4 regions of the Labilibaculum euxinicum genome follow, and region 1 is predicted to be linked to each of the others. Evidence: riboswitches for the same ligand, from Rfam matches in the RefSeq annotation. Region 1 holds a riboswitch; each other region holds the start of a gene.
What was found. A riboswitch is a leader RNA that binds a small molecule or an ion and turns the genes downstream of it on or off. The one in region 1 is predicted to bind cobalamin.
Positions count from the first base shown of each region.

Region 1 (3,211 bases):
AGGTGTTGATACCTTAAAATTAGTTGTGGAAAATGGAGCTGGAAAAGAGTCTCTAACGTATATAATGCAGGTTTTTGGGGAGTATTCAGAAGGGGTTTTTATTATTGGAATGTCATCAGAATCAAATAATGGTACGCTTGGATTTTTAAATGAAGAAGGCTTTCAGTCTAATGTTTTTCAGGGAATTAATCCGGGTAAAGTTTTAGGTAATAATCTGTTAAGTGGGAGATTCTGCGATGGTCAAATTTATTTGGTTTCACAAGTAGCTCCATATGTTTCTGTTGTTAATGCTCAAACAATGAAAATAAACGATGAGATACTTACTTCTGAAGCTTCTTCTCCAGGTTATATTGATGTTGCAGGCAATAATGGATATGTTGTGAATACTGCTAATGATGCAAGAACTTTACATCCATTAAATAAGGGATCTATTGGTAATGCTATTGAAGGTATTTCGGATATTCCGGGAGTTAAATCATCAATTTTAGCTTTAAAGGAAAAACTACTTGTTGCTTCGGGAAGTGACTTGAAAACAGTAAATTTTGACAATGATGAGGTTAAAACAATCGCCAGTTACAATGAAAAAATATCAGGTATTGTAGTAGATAATAACGGTAATATATGGGTAGGTACTGAAGGTAGAAATGAGCCGGCAAAATTCAGGATGCTAAATGAAAATTTAGAGGTTGTTGAAACTGTGAGCCTGGACGAGAGTGTTAAACTATATAGAAATGGTGTGTTGGCTTCTGCTAAAACGAAGTATTTTTACTGGCAAGAGACTTCAACTGGCAATATTCATCGTTTTAACAGTGAATCAAAGGAACAAGAAGTTTTTGTGGCTCCAATGATGCATGGTATATTCTTTACGACAGCTGTTAAAGAACATCCAGTAACGGGAGATGTTTATATTGCTGGAGCTGCCGATTTTATGAATATGGATAAAAGTAAATTAATTGTATTTGATTCGAAAGGAGAAAAGGGTAAAGAAGTTGAAAATATTGGAGAGTCGGTATTAGACTTTATTTTTAGCTATAAAGATTTATATAGAAATAAATAGATAAAACATAAATAGAGATTGTAAAGCGAGAGGCAATTTATTATTGTCATCTCGCTTTTTGCATCCCAATATAAATTATTATACAATCTATTAATCTATTGTTTTTTTATACATTTGCAATGCAATTGGTTCTCATATATCTGAATTAATCAGATAGAGATGAAAAGGGAATCCGGTTAAAGTCCGGAACTGTTCCCGTAGCTGTAAGCTCAGAAAAATGCTTTTTCACCACAATGCCACTGTTCCGATACCTCGGGATGGGAAGGCCGAAAAAGTTGAGTAAGTCAGAAGACCTGCCAATGCAAACTTAATTTTCAAAACATTCGGAGAAGATGTTTGGAAGACGATTGAATCATCTATTTCTTTTGTTCTGTCCTTGTGTTTTCTTCTTTATCAAATTATAAGATGAAGTTGAAATTTTTATTTACAGTAATTGTAAGCTTTTTGAGTTTCGGTGTTTGGTCGCAAACCTTAGGTGTGGATACCATCCAGATTGAATCCATTGATATTGTGGCGCCAAGACTTCAACATTTTTCTTCCACCGAAAAAACTGTGCAAATTGATTCTATTCTTATCCAGAGGTACGATGGAAAGGATTTGTCGAGCTTACTTCAGAAAACATCTTTGGTAAATATTTCTTCAAATGGTGCGTTTGGGGCTCTTGCTACGGCTGGGATGCGGGGTGCATCAGGAACACATACATCTGTGAATTGGAATGGGATTCCTGTTAATTCATTAACAACAGGTTCGGCAGATTTATCTTTAATAAATGCAGGTTCTTTTGATCAAGTTCAGGTGATATACGGCGCCGTAGGATCTTTATATGGTTCTGGAACATTGGGTGGTGCTATTGAATTGTCAAATAAACCCGATTGGAAGAAAAAGTCGGAAATAGGATTGAGTTCTGAAATAGGCAGCTTCTCAAATTATAAAACAAAACTACACAGTAAGTATTCTAATAGTTGGATTTCATATACAGCTCAGGCATTTTTTCAGTATGGGAAGAATGATTTTACTTATACTGACAAATATGATTTTGACTCTCCGACTGAGAAACTTACCAATAATGAAAATAGAGCTTATGGTACAATTCACGATTTACATTTAAAACTAAATAATCATTTTATTGATTTAGGAGCTTGGTATCAAGCAAAAAAGAAAAATATAGCTGGCTTAATGGGAATTGGAAAACCCTTCAGTCATCAACAACAAAGAGATTCTTCATTAAAAGTGTATTTAGGCTGGAAGACTTTAGTTGGGAAATTTAGAGTTGAAGCCAAAACAGCTTACCTGTATGATTATTTAAAATACACAGACGGTTATACTTCCGAAATATCATCGGAAAGAGTATTAAATGACGCAAATTTGCGTTATTATTTGAATAGTAAATTTAGTTTGGATGTAAATGGCAAATATTCTTGGTTGAAAGGGGAAACCAATAATTACGAGAAAGAAGAAAATGAATCAAGGTTGACTGTTGCAGGAAAGTATTCTCCCAATTTCGGTACTTTTATATTTACGTTTGGTAGAGAATGGAGTTCCGAAGTTAATCCCCCTGAAATGTACTCCTTTAGTTCATTATTACATATAATATCCAATGTTATTGATTTGCGTGTTAAAGCAGGTACCCATTATCGACGACCTACCTTTAATGAAAGGTACTGGCAACCTGGAGGTAATGAAAATATAAAATCGGAAGAAGGCTGGAGCGCAGACTTAGGTCTGGCCTTTTTATCTTACTCTACTAATTATGGAGAATTTAATGCAGATTTAAGTTTGTATCACTCTAAAAATAAGAATGCTATATCGTGGCGACCTACTGGATCATTCTGGAGTCCTCAAAATACTGGACAGATGATAAGTAGAGGAGTTGAATTGGAATTGAATCATATCTTAAACGTTGGGAGCGATAGAATTCATACATCATTAAAATATGCTTACAATGATGCTTACAACAACGATAAATTCAGTGATGATTATAAGCAAACAATGGCTTATCGTCCTCATCATATAACTAAAATTCTGAGTGATCTTATTCATGAAAAATGGGATGCTGGAATAATAGCAACGTTTAGATCACATTCACAAAACTGGGAAGAGCAAAAAGTTGAAGGGAATTTTTTACTTGATGTGAATGCAGGTTATCTATTTGAA
Region 1 covers NZ_OY782756.1:2,621,452-2,624,662, forward strand. Annotated here, with positions in the region: gene ACY0M5_RS10540 (DUF5074 domain-containing protein) at 1-1,057, shown strand, start outside; cobalamin riboswitch at 1,167-1,372, shown strand; gene ACY0M5_RS10545 (TonB-dependent receptor plug domain-containing protein) at 1,463-3,211, shown strand, end outside.

Region 2 (3,211 bases), 670 kb from region 1:
TGTCATTCTGATTGTATTTGTAATAGTATTTAAATTGATCAGAATTAAAATCTAAAGTGATGTAGTCCTTCTTATTAATTAGGTATTTGGCTCCTGCCGAATAAGAAAAATCGTTGTAGTAATAACCATATTTTTTTACTGTTATTGGCTGCAGTACATCTTTCTCGTATTTCGATCCCATTGCATATACGCTTAATTTATTGGTTGCGGCAAAATCAAAGCGCTGACTGATGGTGTAATCTTCGAACGCATTCACTTGTTTAGCGTCTGTAACAACAAGTACATCATCCGATGGATCATCATTACCCATATCATCGTCAATTTCGAACTTGCTTAGCTGCCACCCGTCCGATTCCTTTCTGGAATAAGTTGTAAGAGATGAAAAACGCCCTAAATTCAAACCTACTTTATTGAAGTACTGCCTGTTTCCATGTTCGCTTAAACGGGAATTGCTTTCCGCGTAGATTTTTCGTTTCGATTTTTTGGTTATCACATTAATTACACCAGCAATGGCTTCCGATCCGTACAATGATGAAGATGCACCTTTAACCACTTCAATTCGTTCAATATCATCAGGATTAATGCGGTTGATGTCATTCTGACCTCCAACATCTCCGTATATTCTTTTTCCATCAACAAGTACCAAAATGTAATCGTTCCCCAAACCGTTTAGCTGCATAAAAGCTCCCATGCTGCCCGGAGTAAAATCAAATGATGGACTGATTCCAGTCATTAAATCATCAAACCCGGATGCGGAAACAGCCTTCACCATCTTGCTGCTGATTAGTTCGGTTTGAACAGGAGCACTTTTTAAATGATGCGGTGTACCGGTACCTGTAACAACCACTTCGCCCAATTCTCTCTCGGATTTATTCAACTGAAAATCAATAGTATTTGCTCCTTCCTTAATTTCGATGATTTCTTTTTTTCTTCCATATCCCGAATAGGAAACAACAATTTCGTACTCTCCCACCTTTAAGTTTCTAAACGAATAAAACCCAACGCTGTTGGTCGCTGCTCCAATGGTTGTTCCATGAAAATAAACATTGGCACCAATTAAAGGATTTGTCCCGTCCTTTTCTGTAACTGCTCCGGACAATGTCCCCACCTGAGCAACTAAACTCTGACTTACCAATATAAAAAGGCCAATCAAAATGTAATTTTTAAACTGCATGATCGTTTTGTTTTTTAAATTTTAAAACATCACATCTTGCTGCCAAATGTTTACACAAACAAAGAAATTGGAATAATAAATACTGAACACGCGCGTAAGTTCAATACATATACTTCGATTCCCGGAAGCAAAATGTTCTTTAGTTACGACTTGGCAGGTCTCCTGACTTATCTCAGTTTTTACAGCCTTCCCCCCATTTCTGAGAGTGGCTTGCGGTGTAAAAACCATATTTTGCACATGACAAAATGAGATTTACAGTAGCGGGTACTGTTCCGGATTCTCACCGGATTCCCTTTTCATTCCCTCAGACGATAGCCTGAGCAGAACACCAAAATCGATACAAATGTATTATATATATTTTTAACAACGGTCTAAACAGCTCTTCTAATAAATGTTTTTAAGCACATATTGTAATAACACATTATTTGAATAGCAGTGCCGTGAAAATTTTGCCTGAAAATCTGTTTCTTTCTAACCTACCCTCTTTGGCAAATTCTTATGTTTTTTTAAGGAGCTGTTGAAGTATATATTAAACATACTTTAACAGCCTCACTATTACTACAACTTAAATCCAACTGTAAGCATAACATTCCGTTCTTGTCCAGGAATGTACTGATTAGAATAAACCGAACTTGAATAATATTTTCTATTTAAAACATTATTGATTTTCAAATGCAGATAAGTTCTGTCTAATCCATAACCCAATACAGTATTAAACAGCCAATATTCAGGTAAACTATACTCATTAGACGAATTGGTATATAACTTATCAGTATAGTCAATACCAGCACCTACACTACAATTTTTTAACGCTCCTTTAAGCACCTGATAATGTGCCCATACAAACACATGGTTTTTAGGATTGTTCCGAATGCAATTCCCCTGTTTTGAGTCATGATATGCATTCGCTGAATACTTCCTGTATTTTGCCGTATTATAAGCATAACCTGCTTTTATACTTATCGAATTTACTGGTTTAAAAGTAGTTTCAACATCAAATCCTTTGGAATCAACAACGCCGATTTGTCCGTAAATTTTATTTCCCTCATCGGTTTTTCCAAGGTATTCTACAATGTTGTTCTTTTTAATGTAGTAGGCACTGGCATTTACAAACAGTTTCGAATTATAATTGTATTTCACACCTAACTCGGCTTGATAACCATTTTCGGGCTCGTATACTTCTTTACCATCATTTGGATAAAATTGATTCCCATCTTTATTTAAATACACATAGCTCTCATCGTAAACAGAACGTTTTGGTTTAAAGAAACTTGAATAAGATGCATACAATGCCAATGGCTCAATAGGTTCATAAACCACTCCGGCCCGATATGAAAAAGATTTATTTACAATCTCATTTTCTTTTGATTTGGATGTAATATTTCTTCCATTACTTACTATTCCAGACTGATACCTCATGTTAAAATAATCGAAACGCATCCCCAGCATGAATTTAAACTGTTTTGAAATCTCAATTAAATCCTGTGCATACAAAGCATTCACCATTTCGTGATAAATACTTGCACCTGAAAACTTTGTTGTTAAACCTCCTTGATTTAGTACAGGGTTACGAACAGCAATTTTTGCAAACAAACCTGCTCCTGCTACATCTCCTCCGTCAAAATCATACCCTTTGTAAGAAATTCGATCGATATACATAAAAAAACAGCCCATTGTAAGATTGTGCTGTAACAAACCTGTTTTTATCTGAGTTGAATAATACAAATCATTTTGAAAAGTTTTTGTATGATGAGAAAATCGTAAAGGATAAGTACGTTGCAAAGTATCTAAACTAATATGTATTTTTTCTCCTCCTTGTAAAAAATAGGTATCGTATATTGGATTTTCCGAATGCAAATAACTCAGCTCTTCTGTTGAAAAATAATCAATCAAATCGTCAGAATAGGAAGCTTGCATTTTCAATTTGGAATTTCCGGAGGTTTTCCGGGTGTATTTTATTGATGCGTTAACATTTTCATGATCCAAAAAATCAGCAGGATCGTTATAACGTTGTTTACGGTCGAAAGAAGTTGGTAA
Region 2 covers NZ_OY782756.1:3,289,012-3,292,222, forward strand. Annotated here, with positions in the region: gene ACY0M5_RS13075 (TonB-dependent receptor) at 1-1,174, opposite strand, end outside; cobalamin riboswitch at 1,310-1,522, opposite strand; gene ACY0M5_RS13080 (TonB-dependent receptor domain-containing protein) at 1,733-3,211, opposite strand, start outside.
Region 2: another riboswitch for cobalamin. It lies ahead of ACY0M5_RS13075 (TonB-dependent receptor); the one in region 1 lies ahead of ACY0M5_RS10545 (TonB-dependent receptor plug domain-containing protein).

Region 3 (3,211 bases), 670 kb from region 1:
GAAGGCAAATACTTTGCGACCGTTTATTTTGCCATGTCCGCAAATTACACCGTCTCCATATATGTTCGTTTCTATGTTGCCTGAAGGTTTAACAAATGCGTCTATTTCCTCAAAACTGTTTTCGTCGAACAGCAATTCAATTCTTTCTTTGGCAGTTAGTTTTCCCTTTTTGTGTTGTTTCGAGAAATATTCCCAATTGTATTGTGCTGCTAACTGTTCTTGTCGGCTTGTATATTTTTGAAATGGTATTCTGTTGTCTTTCATTATTTTTAGTTGTAAAATTTAAATGAATTCATTGTGAGCATATTTTCCAATTAAATAGAATTTAGGTAAAAAGTAATACCAGTACTTGTGCGAGTAAAACCCGTAAGAACATGACCAAAGGGTATACAGTGGCGTAAGCAGTCGATTGTGCCTGAATCGGAGCGATTGAATTGGCAAATTCTAAAGCTGGAGGATCGGTCATGGATCCGGCCAGTAAACCACAAATAGTGAGGTAATTGATTTTTAGGGTATGAGCAATAACGGCAACGATAAGGAGAGGAATAAAGGTGATGGCAAAGCCATAAAGCATCCAGATGTAACCTTCGTTTAGAAGCGTTTGTACAAAATATTTCCCCGACGAAATTCCTACACATGCCAGAAAGAGAACAATGCCCAGTTCCCTGATAAACAGATTGGCACTTGGAGTCATGTAAAAATCAAGTTTACCAATTCTGCCTTTGTGCCCAAGTATTAGAGCAATTAATAGTGGTCCGCCTGCCAAACCAAGCTTGGCAGGTGCAGGAAGGCCGTGAATATTTATCGGAAGCAAGCCAATAATAACACCTAGTAATATTCCCAGAAAAATGGGGAGGATATTAGGGTGTGATAGTTCTTTTACAGAGTTGCCAAGCAGAGAGGCAACTTTAATCAGAGCTTTTTTTTCTCCTACAATACGTACGGTGTCACCAAATTCAATACTATCTTCTTCCTTCGGCATTAACTCAATACCATTTCTGTAGATTCTGGTAATGTTTACAGGGAATTGGCGTGAGATTCCAATTTGCTTTATACTTTTTCCCGCCAGCTTTTTATTGGTGATCATCACTTGTTTCATTCCAAGTTTACCAGACACCTCAACATCTTTGGTTGTATTTATTTTGCCCAAATTAAGTTGAATGAATTTAAAATTTGCTTCTACCGATACTCCATAAAGAACATCTCCTTTTTCAAGAACTGTTTCGGAATCGGCAGCCATAAAATCATCGTTTCGTTTAATTCTTGAGAGAACAAAATTACTACTGCAGGTATCTTTCAGAAAAAGTATGCTTTTGCCAAAAAGGTTTTGGTTGGTAACCTCAACATTTATGGCAATTGGTTTTCCATCGAGGCCGGTAATTTCTTTATTGTATCGTTCTTCTTCCTGTTTTACATTGATTTTGAAAATTACACGCAGTAATATCATGCTGATAATGATTCCAAAAATTCCGAACGGATAAGCAACAGCATAGCCCATGCCCGCAATTTCGATATTTTCGCTTGCGCCCATAACATCGCCAATGGTTTGCTGAGCAGCACCTAAACTAGGAGTATTGGTAACAGCTCCGCACATAATTCCGGTGATCACGGAAGTGGGAACATCGAAAATAAATTTTATGGCAACTGCAATAAAGAAACCTGAAATAACAATTCCTGAAGCGAGCAGGTTAATCTTTAATCCATTATTTTTAAGTGAAGTGATAAAGCGTGGCCCCACCTCTAAACCAATGGAATAAACAAATAATATCAAGCCAAATTCTTTAATAAAGTGCAATACGTGTGCATCGGTAGCAGCTCCCAAATGACCAATTAACAGACCGGAAAACAGTATGCCTGCAATGCCCAATTTAATTTTGAAAAACCTTAGTTTTCCAAATAGAATACCTAAAACAGCGGCCAGACAAATGATGACAATTGTAGATGCTGTTCCTGGTGTAGTTAATAGTTCTATAATGTTCATGTTGAATTATTGGTGTTTTAAACGATATGATCTCAAAAGAAGATCATTTTTTAGTGAGAAATAAAGGGATATGAAAAGAGCCGGAACTCCCATCTACCTTGATACGAAGTCAGGATATTATGAATTGGCAAATGAAAGTGCCGGCTCAACTTAATTGATCCAGAGGCTGGTCAGGAATCAATAAGGAATGTTATAAACTTGTTGAAAGGGGAATAAAATATTTTTTTCGGAATGATTAGTTTTAAAGCCAAAATACATGTCGTATTTAGTCTTAACTGTTTTCTCCATTTCGCGAGGAGTGCTGCTTACTTTTTGCATAACAATACATTTTAAATGGTAAAACTGTATGCTTTGCGTTAATCAATAAAAAAACAGGAATAATAGAATTAAAAAGGAACTTTTAATTCACTAGCGAGTCCTGATTTTTAGCTTTATGTCGCGAAAGCATCAATCTAATTAAATAAGACAGGTCTCCTGGCTTTTCCATTTACAACGCCTTCCCATTCCATATGTTGGAACAGTGGCTTGATGTTGCAAACTGTTTTGGAATTACAGTTGCGCGTCAGCTCACGATTTTAACGTGATTCCCTATTAAACCCTTTTTACGGGGTATCTTAATTATTTTCGGAAGCAAAGTTATCAAAAAAAGTATCTAAAAAACAAATTTAAATTTCCTTTAAGTTGAATCAATTTGATTTCATGGCAATTAAAAAAGGAGAAGTAAAGAAACTGATCGTTTACAGAGGTATGGATTTTACAAGTAATCTATTGCTGAAGCTAATTTGATTTTCTGGGATGTTGATTAAAATAACAGAATCTTAATTTGCTTGTAATGAGAATTATAAATTATGTGCTGATTTTCGGAAACCAGAATATTTATGCTATAAAACACTTTTGGTTTGTTTGATGTGAATACGATATCTTAAAATATATATGATACATTTGCATCGATTTTGGTGTTCTGCTCAGGCTATCGTCTGAGGGAATGAAAAGGGAATCCGGTGAGAATCCGGAACAGTACCCGCTACTGTAAATCTCATTTTGTCATGTGCAAAATATGGTTTTTACACCGCAAGCCACTCTCAGAAATGGGGGGAAGGCTGTAAAAGCTGAGATAAGTCAGGAGACCTGCCAAGTCGTAACTAAAGAACATTTTGCTTCCGGGAATCGAAGTATATGTATTGAACTTACGCGCGTGTTCGGTATTTATTTTTCTAATTTCTTTCTTTG
Region 3 covers NZ_OY782756.1:3,293,311-3,296,521, reverse strand. Annotated here, with positions in the region: gene ACY0M5_RS13090 (acyl-CoA carboxylase subunit beta) at 1-264, opposite strand, end outside; gene ACY0M5_RS13085 (putative transporter) at 326-1,981, opposite strand; cobalamin riboswitch at 2,429-2,613, opposite strand; cobalamin riboswitch at 2,919-3,131, shown strand.
Region 3: another riboswitch for cobalamin. It lies ahead of ACY0M5_RS13085 (putative transporter); the one in region 1 lies ahead of ACY0M5_RS10545 (TonB-dependent receptor plug domain-containing protein).

Region 4 (3,211 bases), 800 kb from region 1:
GTTTTTGTTTCGACAGGTTTGCGTTCTAAAATTAAAAACCTTAAAATTGAAACCTTACAATCGATTATTGCAATTGAAGATTTCAATTTAATTCATACAAATGAATCTTCACCGAAATTTGATCTTTCTGAAAAACCAAAGCAGGATTATCAGGTTTGTGAGGATGATATGGCGGCAATTATTTATACGTCTGGAACAACAGGCAACTCTAAGGGTGTTATGTTGTCTCATAAAAATATCTGCTCCAATGCTATTCTGTCAAAAACAATCCATCCTATAGATGAAACGGACCGTTTTCTTTCAATTTTACCTTTGTCGCACACCTATGAAAATACTTTGGGATATGTGATTCCGATGATTGCCGGTTCCTGTATCTATTATTTAGGAAAAGCTCCCGTGCCTTCATTATTATTGTCAGCATTTAAAGAAGTACGGCCAACCATCATGTTTTCGGTTCCACTGATTATCGAGAAGATTTACAGGAGTAAAATTTTACCGTCGATTAATGGGAAAGCCGTTACCAAATATTTATATAAAATTCCGTTTTTCCGCAAGAAGCTGAATGCAATTGCCGGAAAAAAATTAATGGAAACCTTTGGTGGTAAATTAACCTTTTTTGGTATTGGCGGAGCTAAATTGAATTCTAAGGTTGAACTATTTTTGCGTGAAGCAAAATTTCCCTATGCAATTGGTTATGGATTAACAGAAACAGCACCATTAATTGCAGGATGTGGTCCGGCAATTACTAAATTTCAATCTACAGGGCCTGCTTTAGTCGGAGTTGAGCTGAAAATCAATAATCCAGACCCTGTTACTCAAATTGGAGAAGTATGGGCAAAGGGTGATAATGTGATGATGGGTTACTATAAAGAGCCCGAAAAAACCAAGGAGGTTTTAACCGAAGATGGTTGGTTTAAAACCGGCGACTTAGCAAAAATGGATAAAGACAATTATTTATATATCGAAGGTCGATTGAAAAATATGATTGTTGGATCAAGTGGAGAAAACATTTATCCGGAAGAAATAGAATCGGTAATCAATAACTTTAAACATGTAATAGAGTCTGTAGTTATTGAACAGAAAGGAAAATTGGTTGCAATGGTTCATTTTAATTATGAGGAATTGGAACAACAATATCAACATCTTAAAAAAGAGGTGGGAAATTATGTCGATGACACTGTTGATGAGTTAATGCAGGAATTACAGGTTTATGTGAATTCACGTGTAAATAAATTTTCGCAGGTTCAGTTAGTGATCGCCCAAATTGATCCATTTCAAAAAACGGCAACGCATAAAATAAAGCGGTTTCTATACCATTAGAAACAAAAAAGACTAAACTTCACCCCAAATGTTATACCTAACATTTGGGGTGTTTTTTTATATCTGAAAATTTCTTGTTCTTTATGTTTTTAGACAGAAATAAGATCTTACTGTGTTTGTTATTTGCATGATAATCAGCGTTTAGTAGTGGGTGGTTTGCTTTGGTTTTTACATTCATAAAATAGATTGTTAGTATCTTGAATTAATATTGATACATTTGTTTCGCGATTTGGCAATATCATATCCCTTGATCTGATATTAAAGAGGGAATCCGGTTTGAGTCCGGAACTGTACCCGCAGCTGTAATCTCTATCCCAAACTCTGTTGCATGATGTCACTGTATCTTATGGAAGATATGGGAAGGCGCAACAAGAGGGAGAAAGTCAGAAAACCTGCCAAAAAGCAATTTTGTTTAATCGACACTTTCGGGACTAAAAGTAAGATTATGAAGAAAATTACTAAATCTATGCCTGCGGGGCATATTATGCTTGGTTCATTATTTCGGAACCAAATTTTCAAATTCAGATCAGTTACAGATGACTCTCTGTTCATCTCGTTTGTTGCTAAAGCAAACAGGTTGATGATCATATTAATTAAAGAAGTAAAGACTGAAAAACGTCATTTGCAAAATTTTAATTTTTGGAGTCAATTTCTATTCCCAATTAATACAATTTGATAATTCAACTTGTTTTTCACAACAGGTTAGAATTGATGTGCTCATAATTAAAGGCAAACATAGGTTTGAATCCTTTAAAATCAATATAATATGATACGCGAAAGAGGTAAAGTAAGCATTGTTGGAGCTGGGCCAGGTGATCCGGAATTAATTACACTGAAGGCAATCAGAGCCATTGAAAATGCAGAAGTTGTTTTATACGATTATTTGGTAAACAAGGAATTGCTAGGATATTGCAAACCTGATTGTCAGATTGTTTACGTTGGTAAAAAGAACAAACAACACACCTATCCTCAGGAGGAAATTAATAAAATGCTGATTGAGTTTGGCTTATCGGGAAAAAAAATTGCTCGTTTAAAAGGTGGTGACCCATTCGTTTTCGGACGGGGAGCTGAAGAAATACTTGGTTTGCAGGAGCATGACATTGAATTTGAGGTGATTCCGGGAATTACAGCTGGGGTTGCGGTTCCCGGAGCAGCAGGTATTCCTGTCACATTAAGAAATGTGGCTTCTTCAGTAGCTTTTTTCACAGGACATCAGTGCGAAAATCACAAAACAGAAATTCAGTGGGATAAGATTGCGGCGGGAATTGATACTCTGGTTTTCTATATGGGGGTGACTCAGGCTCCACGAATTGTTCGTAATCTGATGGCAAATGGCAGGAAACCGGAAACACCGGTTGCAATGATTCGTTGGGGAACTTTGCCGGAACAGGAAGTAATGAAAGGAACTTTAGAAAATATTGTGGCAAAGATGGAACAGCACGACTTTAAGCCACCGGCAATTTTTATTGTTGGGGAGGTAGTTGCTTATTCAGAACAATTATCACCATTGATTAATCAAATGGCCAAAACAGAAATTTGATAGCTATGAACAGAAAAGGAATTTTATTATGTGGGCATGGAACCCGCAAAGAAAGGGGAGCGAAAGCATTTCAAGAGTTTGCGGAGCGATTTGCATCTCAAACTACGCATTATGAGGTTGAATTTGGATTTTTGGAGCTTTCGGAGCCGGATTTTGAAACAGGAGTAAAACGATTGGTTGAAAAAGGTGTGACAGAGATTATTGCTGTTCCAGTATTTCTTTTTACCGGAGTACATATGGAAAGAGATATTCCTTACGCTCTAAAAAGCTTTCAGGAAAAATATAAGGTGAAAATTCAGTTGGCCAATTACATCGGAACATGCAATGAAATGGTTGAGTATGGAGTGCAGC
Region 4 covers NZ_OY782756.1:3,423,596-3,426,806, reverse strand. Annotated here, with positions in the region: gene ACY0M5_RS13670 (AMP-binding protein) at 1-1,320, shown strand, start outside; cobalamin riboswitch at 1,534-1,734, shown strand; gene ACY0M5_RS13665 (hypothetical protein) at 1,766-1,996, shown strand; gene cobA (uroporphyrinogen-III C-methyltransferase) at 2,087-2,860, shown strand; gene ACY0M5_RS13655 (sirohydrochlorin chelatase) at 2,866-3,211, shown strand, end outside.
Region 4: another riboswitch for cobalamin. It lies ahead of ACY0M5_RS13665 (hypothetical protein); the one in region 1 lies ahead of ACY0M5_RS10545 (TonB-dependent receptor plug domain-containing protein).